One region of the Streptomyces axinellae genome, then DNA from elsewhere that is predicted to be linked to it. Evidence: riboswitches for the same ligand, from Rfam matches in the RefSeq annotation. Region 1 holds a riboswitch; the other holds the start of a gene.
What was found. A riboswitch is a leader RNA that binds a small molecule or an ion and turns the genes downstream of it on or off. The one in region 1 is predicted to bind glycine.

Region 1 (11,499 bases):
GGTGCGGATCCGTTCGACGCGCGCGTCCGCTGCCTCGACGTCCACGGTGCGCGGCGACTCGCCTTCCAGGCCGAGCAGCACCGCCTTGGGGGTGCCGTGGCCGTGCCCGGTCGCGCCCAGTGAGCCGAACAGTTCGGCGCGTACGGAGGCGGTGTGCGCGAGGACGCCCTCGTTCTTCAGCCGCCGCACGAACATGCGCGCGGCACGCATGGGGCCGACGGTGTGTGAGCTGGACGGGCCGATGCCGATCGAGAAGAGGTCGAAGACCGAGATGGCCATGGTGGCGGCTCCCTGCCCTTGTGAGGCGGTGCGTAGTGCTGGTGTGGGCCGGTCGGGCCCATGCGGGCCGGTGTGCCCTGGTGTGGGTGCGGTGGGTCGGTGCGGGCCCGCCGGGCTGGTGCGAGGGCCCGTCGGGCCGGCGGGGGCTGAGCCTCCCCCGGCCCGCGGGCCGGGGGAGGGGCGGGTCTGCTCGCCCTTACTTGCCCAGGGCCGGGTAGAGCGGGTGCTTGTCCGCGAGAGCGGAGACGCGGGTGGCGAGGGCCTTCGACCTGGCCTCGTCGAACTCCGGCAGCAGCGCCTCGGCGATGATGTCGGCGACCTCGGTGAAGTCCTCGTCCTGGAAGCCCCGGGTGGCCAGCGCGGGCGTGCCCACGCGCAGGCCCGAGGTCACCATCGGGGGGCGCGGGTCGTTCGGCACCGCGTTGCGGTTGACGGTGATGCCGATGTCGTGCAGCCGGTCCTCGGCCTGCTGGCCGTCCAGCTCGCTGTTGCGCAGGTCCACCAGGACGAGGTGGACGTCGGTGCCACCGGACAGGACCGAGACTCCGGCGTCCACGGCGTCCTGGCGTAGCAGGCGCTCGGCCAGGATGCGGGCACCGGAGAGGGTGCGGCGCTGGCGTTCCTTGAAGTCGTCGCTCGCGGCGATCTTGAAGGCGACGGCCTTCGCCGCGATGACGTGCTCCAGCGGGCCGCCCTGCTGGCCGGGGAAGACCGCGGAGTTGATCTTCTTGGCGTATTCCTTCTTGGAGAGGATCACGCCACCGCGCGGGCCGCCCAGCGTCTTGTGCGTGGTGGTCGTGACGACGTCCGCGTGCGGTACGGGGGAGGGGTGGAGGCCCGCGGCGACCAGCCCGGCGAAGTGCGCCATGTCCACCATCAGCAGCGCGCCGACCTCGTCGGCGACGCGGCGGAAGGCCGCGAAGTCGAGCTGGCGCGGGTAGGCGGACCAGCCCGCGATGATCATCTGCGGCCGGTGCTCCTTGGCGAGCTTCTCGACCTCGGCCATGTCCACCTGGCCGGTCTCGTCATCGACCTTGTAGGCGACGACGTTGTAGAGCTTGCCGGAGAAGTTGATCTTCATGCCGTGGGTGAGGTGCCCGCCGTGCGCCAGGTCCAGGCCCATGATGGTGTCGCCGGGCTTGAGCAGGGCGAACATCGCGGCGGCGTTGGCCTGGGCCCCCGAGTGCGGCTGCACGTTGGCGGCCTCGGCGCCGAACAGCGCCTTCACCCGGTCCCTGGCCAGGTCCTCGACCACATCGACGTACTCACAGCCGCCGTAGTAGCGGCGGCCGGGGTAGCCCTCGGCGTACTTGTTGGTGAGGACCGAGCCCTGCGCCTCCATGGCGGCGACGGGGGCGAAGTTCTCCGACGCGATCATTTCGAGCGTGGACTGCTGGCGGTGGAGTTCGGCATCGACGGCGGCGGCGACCTCGGCGTCGACCTCGTGGAGAGAGCTGTTCAGAAGCGACATGTGAAGAACCATCCCTGGGAGAGGAGGCGGGCTGGGCGGCACGGAAAGCGGCAGGTGGCGCGGCGGGTCTCAGCTGCCGGAGGCGAACGCGGTGTACTCGTCCGCCGAGAGCAGGCCCTCCGGCTCCTCGGACAGCTTCACCTTGAACAGCCAGCCGCCCTCGAACGGGGCTGAGTTGACGAGCGCGGGGTCCTCCACGACGTCCTGGTTGATCTCGGTGACCTCGCCGGAGGCGGGGGAGTAGAGGTCGCTGACCGACTTGGTCGACTCCAGTTCGCCACAGGTTCCACCCGCGGTGACGGTCTCGCCCACCTCGGGGAGCTGGACGAAGACGACATCCCCGAGCGCCGTCGCGGCGTGCTCGGTGATCCCGACCGTCGCGACACCGCTCTCGGTGTCCGACAGCCACTCGTGCTCCTTGCTGTAGCGGAGCTGCTGGGGGTTGCTCATGGTCCGATTCTCCCGGATGAGATGCGTACGACGGAAACGGTCTTGGCAGGTGGGACGGGAAACACTCTCCCCCGGTCCGCACGGAGCCGGTGGCCGGACGGGGCGTCCGGACGAGACAGCCGCGCGGCGGGCCGCACAGTCGCCCGGCCGCACAGCCCGGCCGCGCTCGCGCTGGGGGGACTGGGGGGATCAGTCGCGCTTGTAGAAGGGGAGTGCGACGACGTCGTACAGCTCGTGGGAGCCGCGGATGTCCACCGCGACGCCCCCGGTGCCGGGCGCCGCGTACGCCGCGTCCACGTAGGCCATCGCGATCGGCTTGCCCAGGGTGGGAGAGGGGGCGCCGGAGGTCACCTCACCGATGACTGTGCCCTTGCCTGCCTCACCGCCCTCGCCCGTCGCGACCACGGGATAGCCCGCACGCGGGACCCGGCGCCCCGCGGCGACCAGCCCGACCAGCTTGCGCGGCGGTGCCGACTCGGCCCGTCCGGCCGCCGCCGCCAGGGCCTCCCGGCCCACGAAGCGGCCCTCGTTCGTGGCCTTCTCGAACTTGACGGTCCTGCCCAGCCCGGCGTCGAAGGGCGTCAGCGCGGGCGACAGCTCGTGCCCGTACAGCGGCATACCCGCCTCCAGGCGCAGGGTGTCGCGGCAGCTCAGCCCGCAGGGCACCAGGCCCGCGCCCTCGCCCGCCTCCCTCAGCGCGCTCCAGACAGCCTCCGCGTCCTCGGGCGCCACGAACAGCTCGAAGCCGTCCTCGCCGGTGTATCCCGTACGGGCGATCAGCGCGCTCCGCCCGGCCACGATGTCGCGTTCGCCCGCGTAGTAGCGCAGCCCGTCCACGTCGAAGCCGGTCAGCTTGCGCAGGATGCCCGCGGCCTCGGGGCCCTGGACGGCCAGCAGCGCGTAGGCGTCGCGGTCGTCGCGCACCTCGGCGCCGCTGCGCTTGCCCGGGCCGCGCGTCTCCACGCGCTCGCGCAGCGCGTCCAGCACCGTCTGCGCGTTGGAGGCGTTGGCCACGACCAGGTACTCCTGGTCGGCGAGCCGGTAGACGATCAGGTCGTCGAGGATGCCGCCGCTCTCGTCGCAGATCATGGTGTAGCGGGCCCGGCCGACGGCGAGCTTGGAGAGGTTGCCGACCAGCGCGTAGTCGAGCACCTCGCCGCACTCCGGGCCGGTCAGGGTGATCTCGCCCATGTGGGAGAGGTCGAAGAGCCCGGCCCTGGAGCGGACGGCGAGGTGTTCCTCGCGCTCGCTGCCGTAGCGCAGCGGCATGTCCCAGCCCGCGAAGTCGGTCATGGTCGCGCCCAGCGCACGGTGTACGGCGTCCAGGGCGGTTTTGCGCGCGGCCGGTTCGTGCGCGGCCGACGCGTGGGCGGCCGAGGGCTCAGGCTCAGTCATTCAGGCTCCCGAAGCTGGGTGTGACGCGGATGTCCTCCCCATCTGTCATCGGAACCTGAGAGGTTCGCCGACAGCTCCCGAACGACTGGAGCCGGGCTTGCACCTTGGGTGGGGCCACCGCGCCACGACGCCTCGCGTCGTACGGTGGCCCGCTTTTCAGATCTGCCTCGCTCGCGCGGTATCGGGGCCTGAGAGATTCAAGGGAGGAACTTGCTCCTTCGGCGCCCCGGTTCACCTGCTGCCGGGGACTCTCCCGCGCGGGCTCGAACGGCCGGTATGGAGTTGGCCCGCACATCATCGCACGGGTGAGCGGGCCCTGGCTGCCCCCGGGCGGGAGGCAGTCACCTTGAATCACATTACCTTTTCTTGACACTCTCTCCGTGAGCGGCGGCGGAGCCGTCGCGTTCGGGGAGGGGTGATCCGTGGGCAGCCCGCACGGTGCCGAGACGACATCGAGGGGACCAGACGCGTCCGGGACCACCCGCCGCGCCGTCCCCCACGACCTGCGGGGGCACGCTGTCCCCCACGACCTGCGGGGGACCGCCGCCAGACGCACGCTGCGCTACACGGCGGGGGACGTGGTGGTGGTCTCGGGCCTGCCCGGCGGCGGCAAGTCCACGCTGATCCGTACGGCCGTGCCCGCGCGCGCCGATGTCATCAGCGTGGACTCCCAGGACACCCGCGAGCGCTGGGAGCGCCGGGTGCGCGGCCGGCTGCCGTACGGCCTCTACCGCCCGCTGGTGCGGATTGCGCACTACGCGGGGCTGCGCCGGGCGCTGGCCTCGGGCGCCGCCGTCGTCGTGCACGACTGCGGCACGCAGAGCTGGGTGCGCCGCTGGCTGGCCAGGGACGCGCTGCGGCGCGGACGCGCGCTGCACCTGCTGCTGCTCGACGTGGCGCCCCAGGACGCGCTGGCCGGGCAGGCCGAGCGGGGCCGCGGGGTCTCGGGGTACGCCTTCCGGCGCCATCTGCGGGCCGTGCGCAAGCTGCGGGCCGCGGCGCTGACGGGACGGCTGCCGCGCGGCTGTGTCTCCGCGGTGCTGTTGGACCGGGGCTCGGCGCAGGCGCTGCGCCGGCTGGTCTTCGTCCCCGCGCCGCCCACGCCGCCCGGGTCGGCGGCTCCGCTCCTCCCGGGGGCCCGCACGCCCCTGACCCCGCCGCCCGGAGGTGGTGGCGGGAGCGCGGACGCCATGAGCGCGGCGGAGGTCGTGAACGTGAGGGACGGGGACAGTGGCGGCAGGGCGCCGGACGCGACCGGGGTCAGCGGCCCTGCGCCGGGCTGACGGGAGCCGGTTGCTGGGGTGCCTGCTGTCGCGGGGCCGGTTGCCGGGGCGTCCGCGGCGTCTGCTGTTGCGGAGCCTGCTGCTGGGGAGCGGAGTGCTCCTTGGGTGCCTGCTGCTGCGGGGCCTGCTGGGCGGGGGAGTGCGGCTGGGCGGTCTGCGGGCTTTGCCGGGACGGCTGCTGCGGCTCGGGCGCCTGCTCCTTCTTCGGCGCCTGCTCCTGCTCCTTCGGCGCCGGCTTCTTCGGCTGCTCCTTGGGCTGCTTGTTCGGTGCCTTCGGCGGCGCGGTGGCGGCAGACGCCGTCTTCGGCAGGTCCTTCAGGTCGGGCGCGGGCAGTTTCCCGCTGTAGAGGGTGGCGGCCAGCAAGTTGGCACCGCCCGCCAGGGCGCGTTCGGCGGCGAGGGTGCGCCGGCGCGTGTCCCCCCGGACGGCGGCGTTGAGTACGGCGTCCACCCGGGTGCGCAGGTCGGCGGCGGCCTTCGCGGTCAGGTCCTTGCCGGAGGCCGCGGCCGGGCGGCCGGTGGCGTCCATGGCGGCGCGGGGCGCGGTGAGCGGCTCGACGGCGCGGCGCATCTGGGTGCGCAGGCGCGCGGCCTGGTCCCGGGGGAGCTTGCCCTCCTTCAGCTTGCTGACCACCGTCAGCACGTGGGCGAGGTGGTTGAGCGGTTTGAGCCCGCTGCGCATGGCCTGGGCCTGCTGGGCGACGCGCGCCGCGGCGGTGGCGGTATCGGCCCGGGGCCCGGCCGGCTGCCGGACCCCGGCAGCACCCTCCGTGCCAGGAGAGGCGGGCGAGGCAGGAGAGGCGGGGGAGAGGGCGCCTGCCACACCTACGGCGCCCCATGCGAGCGAGCCGGCGAGGGCGGCGGTGACAGCGGTGGTGGTGAGCTTGTTCACGCGCATGTGCGGTTTTCCTCCGGTGGGCGTACTGCGAGGCGCAGAGCGGGACGCACACCACTTTTCGGGCGGCTCTTTCTCTCCGCAACCGGAGAGTCGCCGTACGTGTCCGCGACGGCCCGCTCCGGGCCGCCGCGGATCATGGATAGGCTGACCGCATGACAGTTCCGCCGCAGCCACCGCAGCCGCAGCACTTCGGCCCCGGACACGGAGGCGGCTGGCCCGGCAACGAGTTGGAGGAGGCCCTCACCGCCTCCGTCCAGGTCCCCGGCGCCGGTGCCCGGCTGCTGGAGGTCCTGGGCCGCAGCAGCATATGGGTGCCGCTGCCCGAGGGCGGCAGCCGCGAGAGCCGCGAACTGGACCTGCCCACCATCGAGTTGGACGGTGCCGCCTTCGTCCCCGTCTTCAGCTCCGAGGAGCAGTTCCTCGGTGTCGCGGGCTCCCACATGTCCTTCACCATCGCCCCTGCCCGGGAGTTCGCGCGGGGCCTGCCGCCCCAGGTGGGCATAGTCGTCAACCCCGAGGGCACGGTGGGCATGCCGCTTCCGCCGGACGCCGTCGCCCAGCTGTGTGAGAACACCGCCGCCGAACAGGCCGTCGCCGGAGTGGCCCGCGGAGCGCGGGTGCGGCTGTACGAGCCGGACTGGCAGGACGATCCGGTGGCCTTCTTGTCCGCCGCCACCGCCGAGTTCGGCGCGCTCTCCTTCGTACGGACGGCGCGGCGGGCTCTGGCCAGCACCGAGGGCGATCCGCCCGCGCTCTTCATCGGGCTCGAACTCGACCTGCTGGAGCCGGAGTCACGGCACGCGGCCCACGAGGCGCTCGGCCGGGCACTGCACGCCGCCGAGGTGCGCTGGCCCGTACAGATGGTGTTGCTGGATGCGGCCCGCGACCCCGTGGTGGAGTGGATGCGGCAGTGCGTACGGCCCTTCTACACGCGGCCCGGATACGAGTGAGCGCCCGGCGCGGCCGGGCGACGGGGCGCGACTGAGTACCGGAGGAGGACCGAGTACCCGGGCGCGGCTGAGTACGGGGACCCAGCGAGGCCGAGTAGCGGCGCCGGTGCCCCGGCCGCCTCGTAAGCTGGTTGGATGAGGGGGCGGGGCGCCTGCGGGGTGTGTCCGGGTCCCAGGACCGGGGCCGGGCGGAGAAGCGGTGACGGCAGGTGACGACAGGGGAAGGGCGGCCCAGGTGAGCGCGGGTGGAAGCGTCGAGCAGCTCCTGCGGCAGGTGTCGCCGGGGGTCCACGACACCTTCGAGACCTACGAGTCCCTGCTCCAGGCCCTCGCCGGAAGCCGGCTGTGGATGCTGCTGTGGAACGGGCAGGCCGGATCCCCCGACGCGCAGTACGGGAACATGGAGGTGGGTGGCTACGGCTACGCCCCCTGCGTCACCTCCGCCCAGGAACTGGCGGCCTCCGGCTGGAACCGCGCGCACGAGGTCGTCGGCGGCCGGGACATCGCCACGGCCCTCTTCCCCGACCGCTGGGGAATCTGGCTGAATCCGCACGCCCCTGGCGGGGGCCTGGGTATCCCGTGGCTGGATCTGCGGCGCATCGCCGTGGGCCTCGGCCAGCTGCCCGCCGGACCGCTGCGCATCAGCGAACCCACCCTCGACATCCCGCAGTTCTACGCCCAGCTCAGCCAGAACGCGCACCACACCCCGGCCGTCCGCTCGCTGCGCCGGGCCTGGGTGCAGCCCTCGCTGGGCGTGCCGTACCTGGCCATCGGCATGGAGCTGTACGACAACGGCCCGGCCTCCGTCGAGGCCGCGCGGCGCATGATGGCGCAATCCGTACCGGCGGTCCCCGCGGGGCTGCCGGTCTCCACGGTCGCCATGTCGGACGACTACGATCCGGTGGCCATGTGGCTGCGCCGCCAGTCGCGGCCCTTCTTCGACCGCGACGCCCACGCCGGGGCTGCTCAGGGCACGGCTCCGGGCTTCGGATACGGGTATCCCCGCCCCTTCTGAGCACCCTCTGAGCGACAGGCACGCCCCCTCCGTGCGGCAGGCGGACCCGGCCATGCGGCAGCGGTCCAGATCGGGACAAACCACCTGATCGGATACCGCTCAACGTCAACTTCCGTCCGCATAACGGAACATGCCGAGTCACATCACAGTTGCGCATCCTTTCCCCGGTGGGTCTGGCGACTGATCGTGAGCCCGATGAAGACTCCCCAGCCATAAGGCCGCTCGGCCGCGAGACTTTCGGCCGCCCGGCTCGCTCACGAAATTTCGGACTGCTTGCTTGACGGCCGCTACAGCGGTGCGCGTGGACTGGCCGACTTTGCCGGTCGAGAAGGGGTTCCCAACACGATGACGGCACCACTGCACGAGGAGACGTCCGCGAAGACCGCGGTCGCGGAGCCGGCCCCCACCGGTGCCGAGAAGGCGATCGAGGGGCGCAGCCTCGGCCGGATCGCCTGGGAACGGCTCAAGAGCGACAAAGTGGCACTCCTCGGCGGCGCCATCGTCGTGCTGCTGATCCTGGTCGCGGTCTTCGCGCCCGCCATCACGGCGCTCACCGGCCAGGCGCCCGACGAGCGCCACGAAGACCTCATCGACCCGCTCTTCAGCACCCCCAAGGGTGCCTTCGGCGGCATATCCGGCGAACACCTCCTGGGCGTCGAGCCCGTCAGCGGGCGCGACATCCTCTCCCGCATCGTCTACGGAGCCCGCGTCTCCATCCTCGTCGGCTTCCTCTCCGCCGTGGTCGCCGTGGTCATCGGCACCGTGCTGGGCACCCTCGCCGGCTACTTCGGCGGCTGGCTGGACACCCTGATCAGCCGGGTGATGGACATGCTGCTGGCCTTCCCGCAGCTGCTGTTCATCATCTCGCTCATCTCGGTGATGCCCAGCAGCCTCTTCGGGCTGACCGGCACGGGCGTGCGGCTGCTGGTGATGATCCTGGTCATCGGCTTCTTCGGCTGGCCCTATATCGGCCGCATCGTGCGGGGCCAGGTGCTCTCCCTCAGAGAGCGCGAGTACATCGAGGCGGCGCGCAGCCTGGGCGCGGGCCGGCCGTACATCCTGTTCAAGGAACTGCTGCCCAACCTCGTGGCGCCGATCACCGTCTACACGACGCTGATGATCCCCACGAACATCCTCACGGAGGCCGCGCTCAGCTTCCTCGGCGTCGGCGTCAAGCCGCCCACCGCCTCCTGGGGTTCGATGCTGTCCGACGCCGTGCAGTTCTACGAGTCCGATCCGATGTACATGATCATCCCCGGTGTCGCCATCTTCATCACGGTGCTGGCCTTCAACCTCTTCGGCGACGGAGTGCGCGACGCGCTCGATCCCAAGGGCGCACGTTGACCCCCTCCCGGCCAGGGAGATCCCCCAGACCCCGGCTTCGCCATCGTGCGGGCCGTGACCTACACGGAGGTTGCGAGACAGTGAGAACCCCAAGCACATCCAGGCGCAGACTGGCAGCGGTCTCCGCTGTCGCGGCCGCCACGCTGCTCGGAACATCGGCGTGCGGCGGCGGAGGCGGCGACGACGAGAGCGCGGGCGGCGCGTTCAACGCGGGCATCGGCAAGATCGCCAACGCGTCGGACAAGAAGGGCGGCACCCTGAAGTTCATCGGGGTCCAGGACGCCGACTCCTGGGACACCACCCGCATGTACTACGGCTTCGCCTTCGACTTCGCGCGCTACTACAGCCGTCAGCTGGTCAGCTACACCCCGGCCCCCGGTAAGAAGAGCGTCGATCTGAAGCCGGACCTCGCCAAGTCCAAGGCGAAGATCACCGACGACGGCAAGACCTACACGTACGAGCTGAAGGACGGCGTGAAGTGGGAGGACGGCAAGCCGATCACCTCCCAGGACGTCAAGTACGGCATCGAGCGCCAGTGGGCGCAGAAGGTGCTCTCCGGCGGCCCCGTCTACCTCAAGGACGTGCTCGACCCGGACGGCAAGTACAAGGGCCCCTACGAGGGCGGCGACTTCGACGGCATCAAGACCCCGAACGACAAGACCATCGAGTTCCACCTGCCCAAGCGCAACGGTGACTTCGAGCAGATGCTCGCCATGCCGACGAACTCCCCGGTGCGCAAGGACAAGGACACCAAGTCCAAGTACGGCCTCAAGCCGTTCTCCTCGGGCCCGTACAAGTTCCAGTCGTACACGCCCAACAAGGGCCTGATGCTGGTCCGCAACAAGCACTGGGACCGCAAGAGCGACCCGCTGCGCAAGGCGCTGCCGAACGCCGTCAAGGTGACCTTGCTCACCAACGCCGACGAGCGCGACAAGCGGCTCATCAACGGTGACGCCGACCTCGACCTGAACCAGCGCGGCATGGACTCCCAGGGCCGCACCTCCGCGCTCAAGCAGCACAAGGGCAACGTGGACAACCCGCAGTCCGGGTTCATCTCCTACGTGGCCTTCCCGCAGAGCGTGAAGCCGTTCGACAACATCCACTGCCGCAAGGCCGCGATCTACGGCACCGACCACAAGTCGGTCCAGACCGCGCGCGGCGGCCCGATGGCGGGCGGCGCCCTGGCGACCAACATGCTGCCCCCGGTCGTCCCCGGCTACGACAAGAACGACGACCAGTACGGCATCTCCAAGGGCTCGGCGGACGTCGCCAAGGCCAAGGAGGAGCTGAAGAAGTGCGGCAAGCCGAAGGGCTTCAAGACCACGCTGGCCGTCCGCAACACCGACAAGTCGGACATGAAGTCGGCGGAGGCGATCCAGGCTTCGCTCAAGAAGGTCGGCATCGACGTCGAGACCGACCCCTTCGACGGCGCACAGGGCTCCTCCATCGTCGGCAACCCCGACGTGGTGAAGAAGAAGGGCTACGGCATGGTCCTCTACGGCTGGGGCCCGGACTTCCCCAGCGGTCAGGGCTACGGCGTGCCGCTGTGGCACAGCAAGTACATCCTGGACAACGGCAACAACAACTACGCCCTCATCGACGACAAGAAGGTCGATGACGGCTTCGCCGCCGCGATCTCCGACCTGGACCCGAACTCGGCCGCCAAGAAGTACGCCGAGGTCAACAAGGAGGTCATGAAGGGCGGTTACTACCTCCCGCTGACCTACCTGAAGGTCGTCCAGTGGCGCTCCGACCGGCTCACGAACGTCTACTCGGCCAACTCCTTCAGCGGCTGGTACGACTTCGCATCCCTGGGCGTCAAGTAACCGTGACCGCCCCCGACCTCACCATCTGACGGCGCCACCCGCCGCTGGCACGAAGGGCAGGTGAAGGCCGCTACGGCGGCCCGGCCACAGTCTCCTCATCCCGGGAGAGCAGCCGGGCCGCCGACGGCCGAGAGCAGTGCTCATATACCTCATCAGGCGGCTGTTCGCCGTCGCAGTGATGCTGGTCGTCATCATCCTGGCGGTCTTCTGCATCTTCTTCCTGATCCCGAAGTGGACGGGAACGGACCCGGCCACCATGTTCGTCGGCAAGCAGGCCGACAAGGAGGCCATCGAAGGCGTCCGCCAGAAGCTCCAGCTGGACGAGCCGATCCTTGTGCAGCTCTTCGAGTTCTTCAAGGGAATCTTCGTCGGCCGGGACTACACCGGCGGGGGCGACACCACGCACTGCTCGGCGCCCTGCTTCGGCTACTCCTTCCGCACCGAGCAGGAGATCTGGCCCGTACTGACCGACCGCCTGCCCGTCACGCTGTCCCTGGCGCTGGGTGCCGCCGTCATCTGGCTGCTGATCGGCCTGTCCGTGGGCGTGCTCTCCGCGCTCAAGCGGGGCACCCTGTGGGACCGGCTCGC
Region 2 (11,499 bases), on a different contig from region 1:
CGCGGGGGAGGGGCCGGACGCACCGGGCGCTGCCGGGGAAGAGGGCGAACGGGGGCTGTCCTTCGCGCCCGAGCCGGTCGTACTCGCCGACCGGCGGTGGACTCCCGGGCGGGATGTGCGCCATGCCGAGCACGGCAGGGGATGGGTCCAGGGCAGTGGTGTTGGGAAGGTCACCGTCCGTTTCGAGGAGCCGGACTCCGCGCCCGGGCGGGTGCGGACGTTCTCCGTGGACGACCCGGATCTGGAGCCGGCCGAACCACGCTTGCTGGATGCCCGGATCGCTGCGGTACTGGCCTGGCGGGAAGGCACCTCCGGCAGCCGGGCGCGCGCGGATCAGTCCTCGGCGCCGGCGATCCGTCCGAAGTCACGGTCCGCGGGAGGTGCCGCGGATTCGCCGCCCACCGGTACGTCCAGCCCGTAGTGGCGGTAGAGCTGAAGCTCCTGCTGCGGGGAGAGATGGCGGCCCACCCCGAAGTCGGGGGCGCCTTTGATCAGGGCGCGCTCGAACGGGATGCGCAGTCCGTCCTCGTCCAGGCTGCTGGGCTCCAGCGGCACAAAGGCATCCCTGCTGAACAGGCCGGTGCGCACCGCCGCCCACTCGGGTTCGCCGGTGGAGTCGTCGAGGTACACCTCGTCCACGGTGCCTATCTTGGTCCCCTCACGGTCGTACGCCTTGCGGCCGATCAGGCCCCGCGGATTGATTTCGGTCTGCACGGTGTCTCCCTCTCACGGTCTCGCACGGTTCGCGGTCGCCGGGATGCGTGTACCCACAACGGAACGGTCGTGTACCCACAACGAAACGGTACTTTTCGGCGATTGGCCACTTGAGTGCACGTCGGGTCAGTGTTCGAGGGGCCGCTGATAGGCTCGGCAGCGGCTGTCGACCCCGTGCGGGAGAGTCCTCCGGCGAGCTGCCGGAGGCGCCGAAGGAGCAACTCCTCCCCGGAATCTCTCAGGCTCACGTACCGCGCGGACGAGGTCACTCTGGAAAGAAGGGCGGGCCCGGACCAGCGCCGATGCCCCTCCTCACCGACGGTGAAAGCCGGACTGTCCGCCATGTGGACGGGCCGGTGAAACTCTCAGGTTGAGATGACAGAGGGGGAGGCCATCCGGGCACCCGTGAAGGTGCCCCTCGTAGGTCGCAGAGACCAGGAGGCCCCCGCAGATGACTTCCCCTCGCATTCCGCTCTCCGCCCTGGAGCGTGGCGCCCCCTTCGAGAGCCGCCATATCGGCCCCGACAGTGCCGCGCAGGCGAAAATGCTCGCCCAGGTCGGCTACGGCTCGCTCGACGAGCTGACGGCCGCCGCGGTGCCCGACGTGATCAAGAGCACCGAGCGGCTGAACCTGCCCGAGGCGCGCGGCGAGGCCGAGGTGCTGGCCGAGCTGCGCTCCCTCGCGGCGCGCAACAAGGTGCTGGACTCGATGATCGGCTTGGGCTATTACGGCACGTTCACGCCGCCGGTGATCTTGCGCAACGTCATGGAGAACCCGGCCTGGTACACCGCCTACACCCCGTATCAGCCGGAGATCAGCCAGGGACGGCTGGAGGCACTGCTCAACTTCCAGACCGTCGTCGCTGACCTCACGGGGCTCCCCACATCCGGGGCCTCCCTGCTGGATGAGTCAACAGCGGCGGCCGAGGCGATGGCCCTCTCCCGCCGGGTCGGCAAGGTCAAGGAAGGCGTCTTCCTCGTCGATGCCGACTGCCTGCCGCAGACGGTCGCCGTGCTGCGCACCCGGGCCGAGCCCACCGGCGTCGAGGTCGTCGTCGCGGACCTCGACGGAGGCATCCCGGACGAGGTGGCCGCGCGGGGTGTCTTCGGCGTGCTTCTCCAGTACCCCGGGGCTTCCGGCGCCGTGCGCGACCTGCGTGCCGTCATCGAGGGCGCACACGAGCTGGGTGCTGTGGTCACCGTCGCCGCCGATCTCCTCGCGCTGACGCTGCTGACCTCGCCCGGTGAGCTGGGTGCCGATATCGCCGTCGGCTCAAGCCAGCGCTTCGGGGTACCCATGGGCTTCGGCGGGCCGCACGCCGGATACATGGCGGTGCGCGAGAAGTCGGCCCGCAGCCTGCCCGGACGGCTCGTCGGCGTCTCCAAGGACGCGGACGGCGAACAAGCGTACCGGCTCGCTCTCCAGACCCGCGAACAGCACATCCGCCGTGAGAAGGCCACCAGCAACATCTGCACCGCACAGGTGCTCCTGGCTGTGATGGCCGGCATGTACGCGGCCTACCACGGTCCCGACGGGCTGGCCGCGATCGCCCGCCGCACCCACCGCTACGCCGCCGTCCTCGCCGCGGGCCTGCGCGGTGCCGGGGTCGAACTCGTACACGACGCCTTCTTCGACACCGTCACGGCCCGGGTCCCGGGCCGTGCCGCCGAGGTCACCGAGCGGGCGCGGGAGGGCGGCGTCAACCTGCGGCAGGTGGACGGGGACCACGTCGGCATCGCCTGTGACGAGACGACGGGGCGTGCGCAACTGGCCGCCGTCTGGAAGGCGTTCGGTATCGGGCCCGGAGCCGTGGACGCCGACGAGCTGGACGCCGGCACCGAGGACGCGCTTCCGGCCGGCCTGCTGCGCACGGACGAGTACCTCACCCACCCCGTCTTCCATGAACACCGCTCCGAGACGGCGATGCTGCGCTACCTGCGCCGTCTCGCCGACCGGGACTACGCGCTGGACCGGGGCATGATTCCGCTCGGCTCCTGCACCATGAAGCTCAACGCCACCACCGAGATGGAGCCGGTCACCTGGCCCGAGTTCGGCGGGCTGCACCCCTTCGCGCCCGCCGAGCAGGCCGAGGGCTACCTGACGCTGATCCATGAGCTGGAGGAGCGGCTGGCCGAGGTCACCGGCTACGACAAGGTCTCCCTCCAGCCCAACGCAGGCTCCCAGGGCGAGTTGGCGGGGCTGTTGGCCGTGCGTGCCTACCACCGCGCCAACGGCGACACGCAGCGCAACATCTGCCTCATCCCCTCCTCAGCGCACGGCACAAACGCGGCCAGCGCGGTGATGGCGGGCATGAAGGTCGTGGTCGTCAAGACCAGCGAGAACGGCGATGTCGATGTGGCGGACCTGCGGGAGAAGATCGCGCAGCACGGCGAGCGGCTGGCCGTCCTGATGGTCACCTACCCCTCGACGCACGGCGTGTTCGAGGAGCACATCACCGACGTCTGTGCCGCCGTGCACGACGCGGGCGGCCAGGTGTACGTCGATGGCGCGAACCTCAACGCGCTGCTCGGGCTGGCCAGGCCGGGGAAGTTCGGCGCCGATGTCTCCCACCTCAACCTGCACAAGACCTTCTGCATCCCGCACGGCGGCGGCGGGCCGGGTGTCGGTCCGATCGGGGTGCGCGAGCACCTGGCTCCCTACCTGCCCAACCACCCGCTCCAGCCCGCCGCGGGCCCCGAGACCGGCATCGGCCCGGTATCCGGTGCGCCCTGGGGCTCGGCCGGGATCCTGCCGATCTCCTGGGCGTATGTGCGCCTGATGGGCTCGGAGGGCCTGCGCAGGGCGACACAGGTGGCGGTGCTCAGCGCCAACTACATCGCCAAGCGCCTGGAGCCGCACTATCCGGTGCTCTACACGGGCCCGAACGGACTGGTGGCGCACGAGTGCATCATCGACGTCCGGCCGCTGACCAAACAGACCGGCGTGAGCATCGACGATGTGGCCAAGCGGCTGATCGACTACGGCTTCCACGCGCCGACGATGTCCTTCCCGGTGGCCGGCACGCTGATGATCGAGCCCACCGAGAGCGAGGACTTGGCGGAGCTCGACCGATTCTGCGAGGCGATGATCGCCATTCGTGCGGAGATCGAGCGGGTCGGCTCGGGGGAGTGGGACGCGGACGACAACCCGCTGCGCAACGCGCCGCACACCGCGGCCATGCTCGGCCGCGAGTGGGAGCAGGGCTACTCGCGCGAAGAGGCCGTCTTCCCGGGGGATGTGCGGGCTGCCGACAAGTACTGGCCGCCGGTGCGGCGGATCGACGGCGCCTACGGTGACCGCAATCTCGTCTGCTCGTGCCCGCCGGTGGCCGAGTACGACGACTGACCCAGGGGCTCGGTCCGAGCGAGAGGGCGGGGACGGGGACCGGGCACATGTCAGGGCCGGTGCGGCGGATGCCGGGCCGGCCCTGGACGTTCTGTGACGTTGGCGCAGAACGCTGAGTGCTGTTGGCGCCGGTGACGTCGGCTGGAAGCCCGCCCGTCAGGCGGCTGTGGTGATGTGGTGCGTACCGAGCGGCCGGTGCGGGGCGATGATCTGGCCGTCCGGCAGCAGCTCACCGGTGTCCTCGAAGAGCAGGACCCCGTTGCACAGCAGGCTCCATCCCTGCTCGGGGTGGTGGGCCACGGGCTGCGCGGCCTCCCTGTCTGCTGAGTCAGCTGTCGGGCACGGTGGCTGGTGCTTACACATGGTCGGTGTCGTCTTCCGTCGTGTGGTGGCGTCTGTCCTGCGGCTTTGGATGCCCATTGCCGATCCCCCGTAATTCCGGTCAGTCCCCAGTGTTCCGCCGCCGGCTCGAATCCGCAGGGATTTCGCGTCAGCACTTTCCCAACCGCACAGACGCGTCACCCGAGCGGGCGGTTGCGCCCAACAACACGGTCACTTTGGGGGGTTCACCCGCCTCGCAGGACTAGTCCATCCGGAGGGTCGCGCGGGCATGCGCGTCGAGCCGCGGGACAGACGCCGTTTCACGCCGGCGTGCGCAGTCGCGGTGCCGGAGCGACGACCAGCCTGCGCGCCAGCACCGGAAGCAGCGCGTCCACGCGGTGCGGCTGGTGCGGAGCGATGCCGGGGGGCGCGGGTGCCAGCGGGATGAGCAGATCGGCCGGGTCGGGGGAGCCGGCCGAGGGATCCGCCGAGGTGTCCCGGTGCAGCCACAGCGTGAGCATGTACAGCTCCGGGACGGACAGCAGACGCGGCTGGTAGGGCGTGGGCAGCGCCTCGGCCTGGCGCAGCGCGCGCACCGTCGACATCACGTAGGGCCCTTGCCGGAACTGGCCGAAGGCCCAGCCGTCCGGGGTGAGGACCGCCTCGGCCGTACCGGCGTGCAGGGCCGGGGACTGGGTGTCGGACTGCTCGGCGCCGGTGTCGCGCAGCAGGAAGCGCCAGCCCGTCAGACGGGTCCGGGGCCCGCTTCCCCTCGGGTCGCCCTCGTGGAGTGCGACGCCGAGCTGCTCGGTGGTACGGGGGCCCACGCGCGCCATCTCGTGTGCCGGGAGCGGGAGTTCGGGGCGCAGAGGGCCTTGGGCGGCGCGCAGCGCCGCCGGGGCGCGGGTGCCGCGGACGGCGGTGGGAGAGCTCAGCGCGGTCAGGACACTGCGCAGGGCGGGGGCCGGGGCCGGGGGTACGTGCAGCGGCATGGCGGGTCGCCTCTCTTCGGAGACACTGGTGCTCAGCGGGGGCGCGGACGACGATGTCGGCGCGAGGGGTGGCCGCGGGCGCGGCGGGGGGCGTCGACAGGAGCGAACCGGGGGCGCCAAGTCTCTGCCTTATTTGCAGAGTTTATACGAGAGGTGTTCGACTGGGGTTTCCGCTAACGTGCGCCAGTGTTTCCCGTAAGGCCACAACCGGCCGAAACTTCAGGCATTTCACCTGCTTCGACGGCGGGGAGGTCGCAGTGACCTCGGATTCCATGCGAATCGCGGTCGGCCTGATGTCGTCGGTGCATTTTACGAGAGGTGCGTGAGGTACCCGGCCGCACCGTATGCCGAGGGAATGTGCCGTGCGACACCTGCCAGCGTAGCGGCAGTTGACAGTCGAGTCAGTATCCACAGGCGTTATCCCTCGCGATGAGGGGCATCATCGGTGCACGCTCGGACCGCACGCCTGGACCGCACCACGAACAGGGGAGGAACCCTCCGATGGGAGAGAAGGTCGTGGCCGACAGGTTCGACCTGTCCGACCGGCAGCGCTACCGGCGCAAGCTGCGCGAGTGTCTGGGGGGACTGGCGCAGCTTCTGGAGGAGAAGAGGTTCGACCGCCCGAGGAATCTCATGGGGCTGGAGATCGAGCTGAATCTCGCCGACGCCGGCGGACAGCCTTTGATGGTAAATGCGGAGGTTCTCAGACATATAGCCAGCCGGGATTTCCAGACAGAACTGGGGCAGTTCAATCTGGAAGTGAATATCGTGCCGCACGCGCTCTCCGGAAGAGTACTCGACCAACTCGCCGAAGAACTCCGAACCGGTCTCTCGTACGCGGACAGGCAGGCGCGCGAGGTGAAAGCGCGCATCGTCATGATCGGAATTCTGCCGACCCTCACAACGGACGATCTCACGCTCGCCAGCCTCACCGAGGTCGACCGCTACACCTTGCTCAACGACCAGATCATGGCCTCGCGCGGCGAGGAGGTCGTCCTCGACATCGCCGGTGTCGAGCATCTGACCTGCACTTCGGAATCGATAGCCCCCGAGGCGGCCTGCACCTCCGTACAGCTCCATCTGCAGGTCACCCCGGGCCGGTTCGCCGATGTGTGGAACGCGGCGCAGGCGGTGAGCGGAGTGCAGATTGCGCTGGGGGCCAATTCCCCCTTCCTGTTCGGCCGTGAGCTGTGGCGCGAGTCGCGAGTGCCGCTCTTCCTCCAGGCCACCGACACGCGCCCGCCGGAGCTGAGCGCCCAGGGCGTGCGCCCGCGCACATGGTTCGGCGAGCGCTGGATCGATTCGGCCTACGACCTGTTCGAGGAGAACCTGCGCTACTTCCCCTCGCTGCTGCCCATCTGCGACGAGGAGGATCCTCTGCGCGTGCTCGCGGCCGGGGGCACGCCCGCCCTGTCCGAACTGACCCTGCACAACGGCACCGTCTACCGCTGGAACCGGCCCGTATACGGCGTCATGGACGGTGCGCCGCACCTGCGTGTGGAGAACAGAGTGCTGCCCGCCGGGCCGACCGTCACCGACGTGCTGGCCAACACCGCCTTCTACTACGGGCTGGTGCGGGCGCTGGCCGACGAGCAGCGTCCGGTGTGGACCCGGATGCCGTTCGAGGACGCGGCGCGCAACTTCGACGCGGCCTGTCGGCACGGCATCGACGCCGAGCTGTGGTGGCCGTGTTCCTCGCGCGCCAGCAGGGGGCCGGGCATGGTGCGCATGCCGGCCACCCGGCTGGTGCGCGAGGAACTGCTGCCGCTCGCCGCCGCGGGTCTCGACGCGTGGGGGGTGGAGCCGACGGACCGGGACTACTACCTCTCGGTGATCGAGGAGCGCTGCCGCCTCCGTGTCAACGGCGCCTCGTGGCAGGTGGGGGCCTACCGGCGCGCGCTGGAGGGGGGCCTGGACCGGGAGAAGGCGCTGGCTGCCGTGATGCGTGCGTACTGCGAGCGGGTCGCCGAGGGCGGGCCGGTGCACACCTGGGCCGAGGGGCCGTAGCGGATGCGATCTGCCGCGCTCGCGTGGCGGATCGCATCCGCTGTGCGGCGTGTTCACTCGTCGAGGGCTTGCGCTATGCGGTCGAAGTCTTCGAGGAGTTCGGCGAGGCGTTGGCCGGGGAGCGCCCGGACCATGCGCGCTTCAACGGCGTAGACGGAGGCTTGTGCCGCTCGCAGGCGGCGCCGGCCCTCGTCGGTGAGGCGGACGGGCCGCGCGCGGCCGTGATCGACGGTGTCGGGGCGGGTGGTCAGGCCCGCGTCCTGCAGCCCGCGCAGTACGACGTTCATGGACTGCCGGGTGACGAAGGTGGCGCGGGCGAGTTCGGCGTTGGACAGGTCGGGGCGCAGGGCGAGGATTTCCAGGCAGGAGTACTGCGGGACGGTCAGTTCGTGTGCGCGCAGCGCCTTGTCCATGGCGCTGCGCAGCGCTGCGTGCGCGCGTTTGAGCCGGTAGCCCACATGGTCGGTCACGTCCTTGGCTGAGTGCGGCGCTTCGGTCGGCCGGGCGTTCTCCATGTCAGTATTTTGACATCTGCGGGGAGCGGTCATACGTTCGGGGATGTCAAAGTTCTGACATCAACCGAGGAGAACACATGCCGATCAGCATCGACGGCCCCGACTTCGTGGCCCTGCAAGTGCGCGACGTGGCGGCAGCCGCCGCCTTCTGCGAGAAGCACCTGGGGCTGCGTCGCACCCCGGCCGCACCTCCCGGCGCCGTCGTCTTCGACACCAAGCCCACCCCGTTCGCCGTGCGCGAGCCGCTGCCCGGCACCGACCTCGACGCGGGCCGCCCGGGGCTGGGCGTCGCCCTCTGGTTCTCGACACCCGACGCCCAGGCCCTGCACGACCAGCTCACCGCGGACGGCATCGAGGTGCTCACCCCGGTCAGGGAAAGCCCCTTCGGCCCGGTGTTCTCCTTCACCGGCCCCGAGGGCTATGTGCTGACTGTCCACGGAGCCTGACCATGCCCGCCGCCTCCCTCACCCCGGCGAGGCCGTTCTCCCTCGCCTCGTCCATCCGGTTCCTGGAAGGTTTCACCCCCGCTTCCTACGACCAGACGGCGGACGGAGTGCTGCGCCTGGCCTTCCCCGCCGACGACGCCGACTCCGTCATCGGCTGCGCGGTCCGCCAGGAGGAGGCGGCGGACGGGAAGCCCGGCACCGTGCACCTGGAATTCACCGTTCACGCGGAGGGCGAGGCCACTCGGCCACCGCTTCGCAGCGGGGTCGGCGAGGCCGTGACGGCTCAGATCGCCCGCATCATCTCCCTCGATGTCGACGGCACCGGCTTTCCCGCCCTCGCCGACACCGACCCGGTGGTGGCCGGACTCCAGGCCGACTACCCGGGGCTGCGGCCGGTGTGCTTCTACTCTCCCTACGAAGCCGCTGCCTGGAGCGTCATCGGCAACCGTGTCCGGAAGACGCAGGCCGCAGCCATCAAGGCCGGACTGGCACGAGCGCACGGCCGGGCGCTCGATGTGGCGGGCCGGCGGCTCAGCGCCTTCCCGGCCCCGGCCGTCCTGCGCTCCCTCGGCCACTTCCCCGGTCTGACGCAGGTCAAGATCGAGCGGCTGCACGCGATAGCCGAGGCCGCGCTGAACGGGCACCTCGACGCCGCAGCACTGCGCGCCCAACCCACCGAACAGGCCCTCGCCTCGCTCCGGGAACTGCCCGGTATCGGCCCCTTCTCCGCCGAACTCATTCTCATCCGCGGGGCCGGACATCCCGATGTCTTCCCGCTGGCCGAACCCCGTCTGCACCAGGCCATGGCCACCGCATACGGCCTCGACGCCGCCACGGCAGCCGCTCCAGGCCGGCTCGCCCATATCGCCGACGCCTGGCGCCCCTACCGCAGCTGGGTCGCTGTCCTGCTGCGTGTCCGCGCGCAGGAGACCGTCACCCTGCGGTAGCCGGCCGCCTCGGTGCCGGTGCGTTTCCGGACATGTGTCGGACCGCTCAGGAGAAGCGAGGCGAGGAGAGCGCATGCCCCCGCACACCACATGGCGCGGTGACGTCGGGCAAGCTGTGACACGGCAGTGCCCCGCACTGCCGCGGCGCTAGGGCACCGGTACCGCTGCCCTTGTGCTGGACTGCACAGCGCTGCCGCGCCGCACTGTACTGCCCTGCCCGAATGGCGAGGCCGGGCACCGGCCGGGGTGGGGGAACAGGATGGGAACGGCGTTCGGAACTGGAGGTTCGTGTGCGCTCACAGGCGCCTGACAACCCGCCCTCGGCGCGGATGGCACTCACCGGGGACGGGCTGGAGCGGCGGACGCTGCGAACGGAGCTGCTGCTGGTCCTCGCCCTCTCGCTGGGGGCGAGCGCGGTCTCCTCCGTGATCCACTTCGTCGGAGCTCTGACCGAGCCGGGCGGCCTGGCCGACCAGGCGGCACAGCTCAACTCCTCCCGGGCGCCGGGACGGCCGTGGCTCGATCTGGCCTGGCAGCTCTTCAATATTGTGACGGCGCTGGTACCTGTCGCCCTCGTCGCACACCTGCTGGGGCGCGAAGGGGCCGGAGGGCTGCGGGTGATGGGGTTCGACCGGCGCAGGCCCGGCTTCGACCTCGGCTGGGGCGCCGCGGTCGCGGCCGGGATCGGCGGCTGCGGTATCGCGTTCTATCTCCTGGCCCAGGCAAGCGGGTTCAACCTCACCGTGGAGCCCGAATCGCTGCCCGGGGTGTGGTGGAAGTACCCCGTACTGATCCTCTCCGCTGTGCAGAACTCCGTTCTGGAGGAGGTGATCGTGGTCGGCTACGTACTGCGCAGGCTGGGCCAGTTGGGCTGGTCCGTGCCGGCCGCCGTGTGCGCGAGCGCTGTGCTGCGCGGGTCGTACCACCTCTACCAGGGGGTCGGCGGATTCTTCGGGAACCTGGCGATGGGTCTCGTCTTCGGCCTGCTGTACCGGCGTTGGGGGCGGGTCGGACCGCTGGTGGCCGCGCACGCGCTGATCGACATCGTCGCCTTCATCGGCTACGCGGTGCTCGCCGGAAGGGTGGACTGGCTGCCCACACCGTGACCCGACCCAGCCGCCGCAGCCGGGTCACGGCGGGCATGGACACGACGGGTCGGAACGGGACACGACGCGGCCCGGCGGCGTAACCGGTGGTCACGGCGTGGCACTCGGGGCCGTCACAGCTCCACTTGTAGGTGTGCGTCCAGGACCGTGAAGGCGCTTCCGCCCAGCAAGGTGCGCTCACCGCGCAGCCGCGTGCGGACGAGACCCGTACGCCGCGAGAGCTGCATGCCGGTGAGGTCGTCGCGGGAGAGCCGTTCGGACCACAGCGGGGCCAGAGCGGTGTGCGCGCTGCCGGTGACCGGATCTTCGGCCACTCCCACGGCGGGTGCGAAGACCCGTGAGGCGTAGTCGTGCTCCGCGTCGCCGTCCGCGGGGGCCGTGACGATCACGACACCGCTGGGAAGCGCCGCTGCCGCCGCCGGGTCGGGCGCGAGTCCGCGCAGCGTCCGCTCGTCCGCGACCTCCAGGAGCAGCATGCCCAGGCTCCCCGTGTCCCAGGCGGCCACGGCATCGGTGCCGAAAGCGGCGGAGGCGTCCTCGGGGACAGGGATCGGGGTGAGCCGTGCGGTCGGGAAGTCGAGGGTGAGGGTGGCGTCCGGCTCGTGGGTGGCCAGGAGCACTCCGCTGAGCGTACGGAATCGCACCGTTCCGCCCTTCGGCAGCAGCCCGTCGGCGGCCAGCAGATGCGCGGTGGCCAGCGTCGCGTGGCCGCACAACGGGACTTCCGTCGTCGGCGTGAACCAGCGCAGCTCCCAGTCCGCCTCCCCGTCGTCGGGCAGCGGGCGCGTGAAGGCGGTCTCGGACAGATTCATCTCGGCGGCGAGGGCCTGGAGGCGGGAGTCGTCCGGATACGGGCCGGCGTCCAGGAGGACGACGGCGGCGGGGTTGCCGGTGAAGGGGCGCTCGGCGAAGGCGTCGACTGTGCGGATCCTCATGCGCGGGAGCGTAGAAGCCCGCTGCCGGATCTCGATACAGCCAATTCCAGGTGAGTGGCTCCGTCAGTGGCCCGGTTGAAGGCCGGCAGGGGCTCGGTTGCTGGACTGGTATATGCCGCAAAGAAGGCGCGGCAGTGGCCGCTGGGGCTCAGGTGGACGGTTCGATGGCT

Region 2: it holds a riboswitch for glycine, as region 1 does, so the genes downstream of both, gcvP (aminomethyl-transferring glycine dehydrogenase) here and gcvT (glycine cleavage system aminomethyltransferase GcvT) in region 1, are expected to answer to the same signal.

Annotation. Positions count from the first base shown of each region.
Region 1 is NZ_BAAARJ010000039.1:8,836-20,334, forward strand. It holds gene ABD339_RS32850 (L-serine ammonia-lyase) at 1-279, opposite strand, end outside; gene glyA (serine hydroxymethyltransferase) at 476-1,750, opposite strand; gene gcvH (glycine cleavage system protein GcvH) at 1,820-2,200, opposite strand; gene gcvT (glycine cleavage system aminomethyltransferase GcvT) at 2,390-3,595, opposite strand; glycine riboswitch at 3,628-3,761, opposite strand; glycine riboswitch at 3,762-3,861, opposite strand; gene ABD339_RS32870 (AAA family ATPase) at 4,018-4,878, shown strand; gene ABD339_RS32875 (hypothetical protein) at 4,856-5,776, opposite strand; gene ABD339_RS32880 (enhanced serine sensitivity protein SseB) at 5,929-6,726, shown strand; gene ABD339_RS32885 (enhanced serine sensitivity protein SseB C-terminal domain-containing protein) at 6,962-7,741, shown strand; gene ABD339_RS32890 (ABC transporter permease) at 8,087-9,085, shown strand; gene ABD339_RS32895 (ABC transporter substrate-binding protein) at 9,166-10,911, shown strand; gene ABD339_RS32900 (ABC transporter permease) at 11,048-11,499, shown strand, end outside.
Region 2 is NZ_BAAARJ010000034.1:26,770-38,268, reverse strand. It holds gene ABD339_RS32035 (DNA polymerase IV) at 1-421, shown strand, start outside; gene ABD339_RS32030 (PRC-barrel domain-containing protein) at 334-714, opposite strand; glycine riboswitch at 882-978, shown strand; gene gcvP (aminomethyl-transferring glycine dehydrogenase) at 1,166-4,060, shown strand; gene ABD339_RS32020 (DUF5999 family protein) at 4,217-4,423, opposite strand; gene ABD339_RS32015 (hypothetical protein) at 4,702-5,373, opposite strand; gene ABD339_RS32010 (glutamate-cysteine ligase family protein) at 5,875-7,380, shown strand; gene ABD339_RS32005 (MarR family winged helix-turn-helix transcriptional regulator) at 7,434-7,895, opposite strand; gene ABD339_RS32000 (VOC family protein) at 7,973-8,341, shown strand; gene ABD339_RS31995 (DNA-3-methyladenine glycosylase family protein) at 8,344-9,288, shown strand; gene ABD339_RS31990 (CPBP family intramembrane glutamic endopeptidase) at 9,618-10,394, shown strand; gene ABD339_RS31985 (PhzF family phenazine biosynthesis protein) at 10,508-11,329, opposite strand.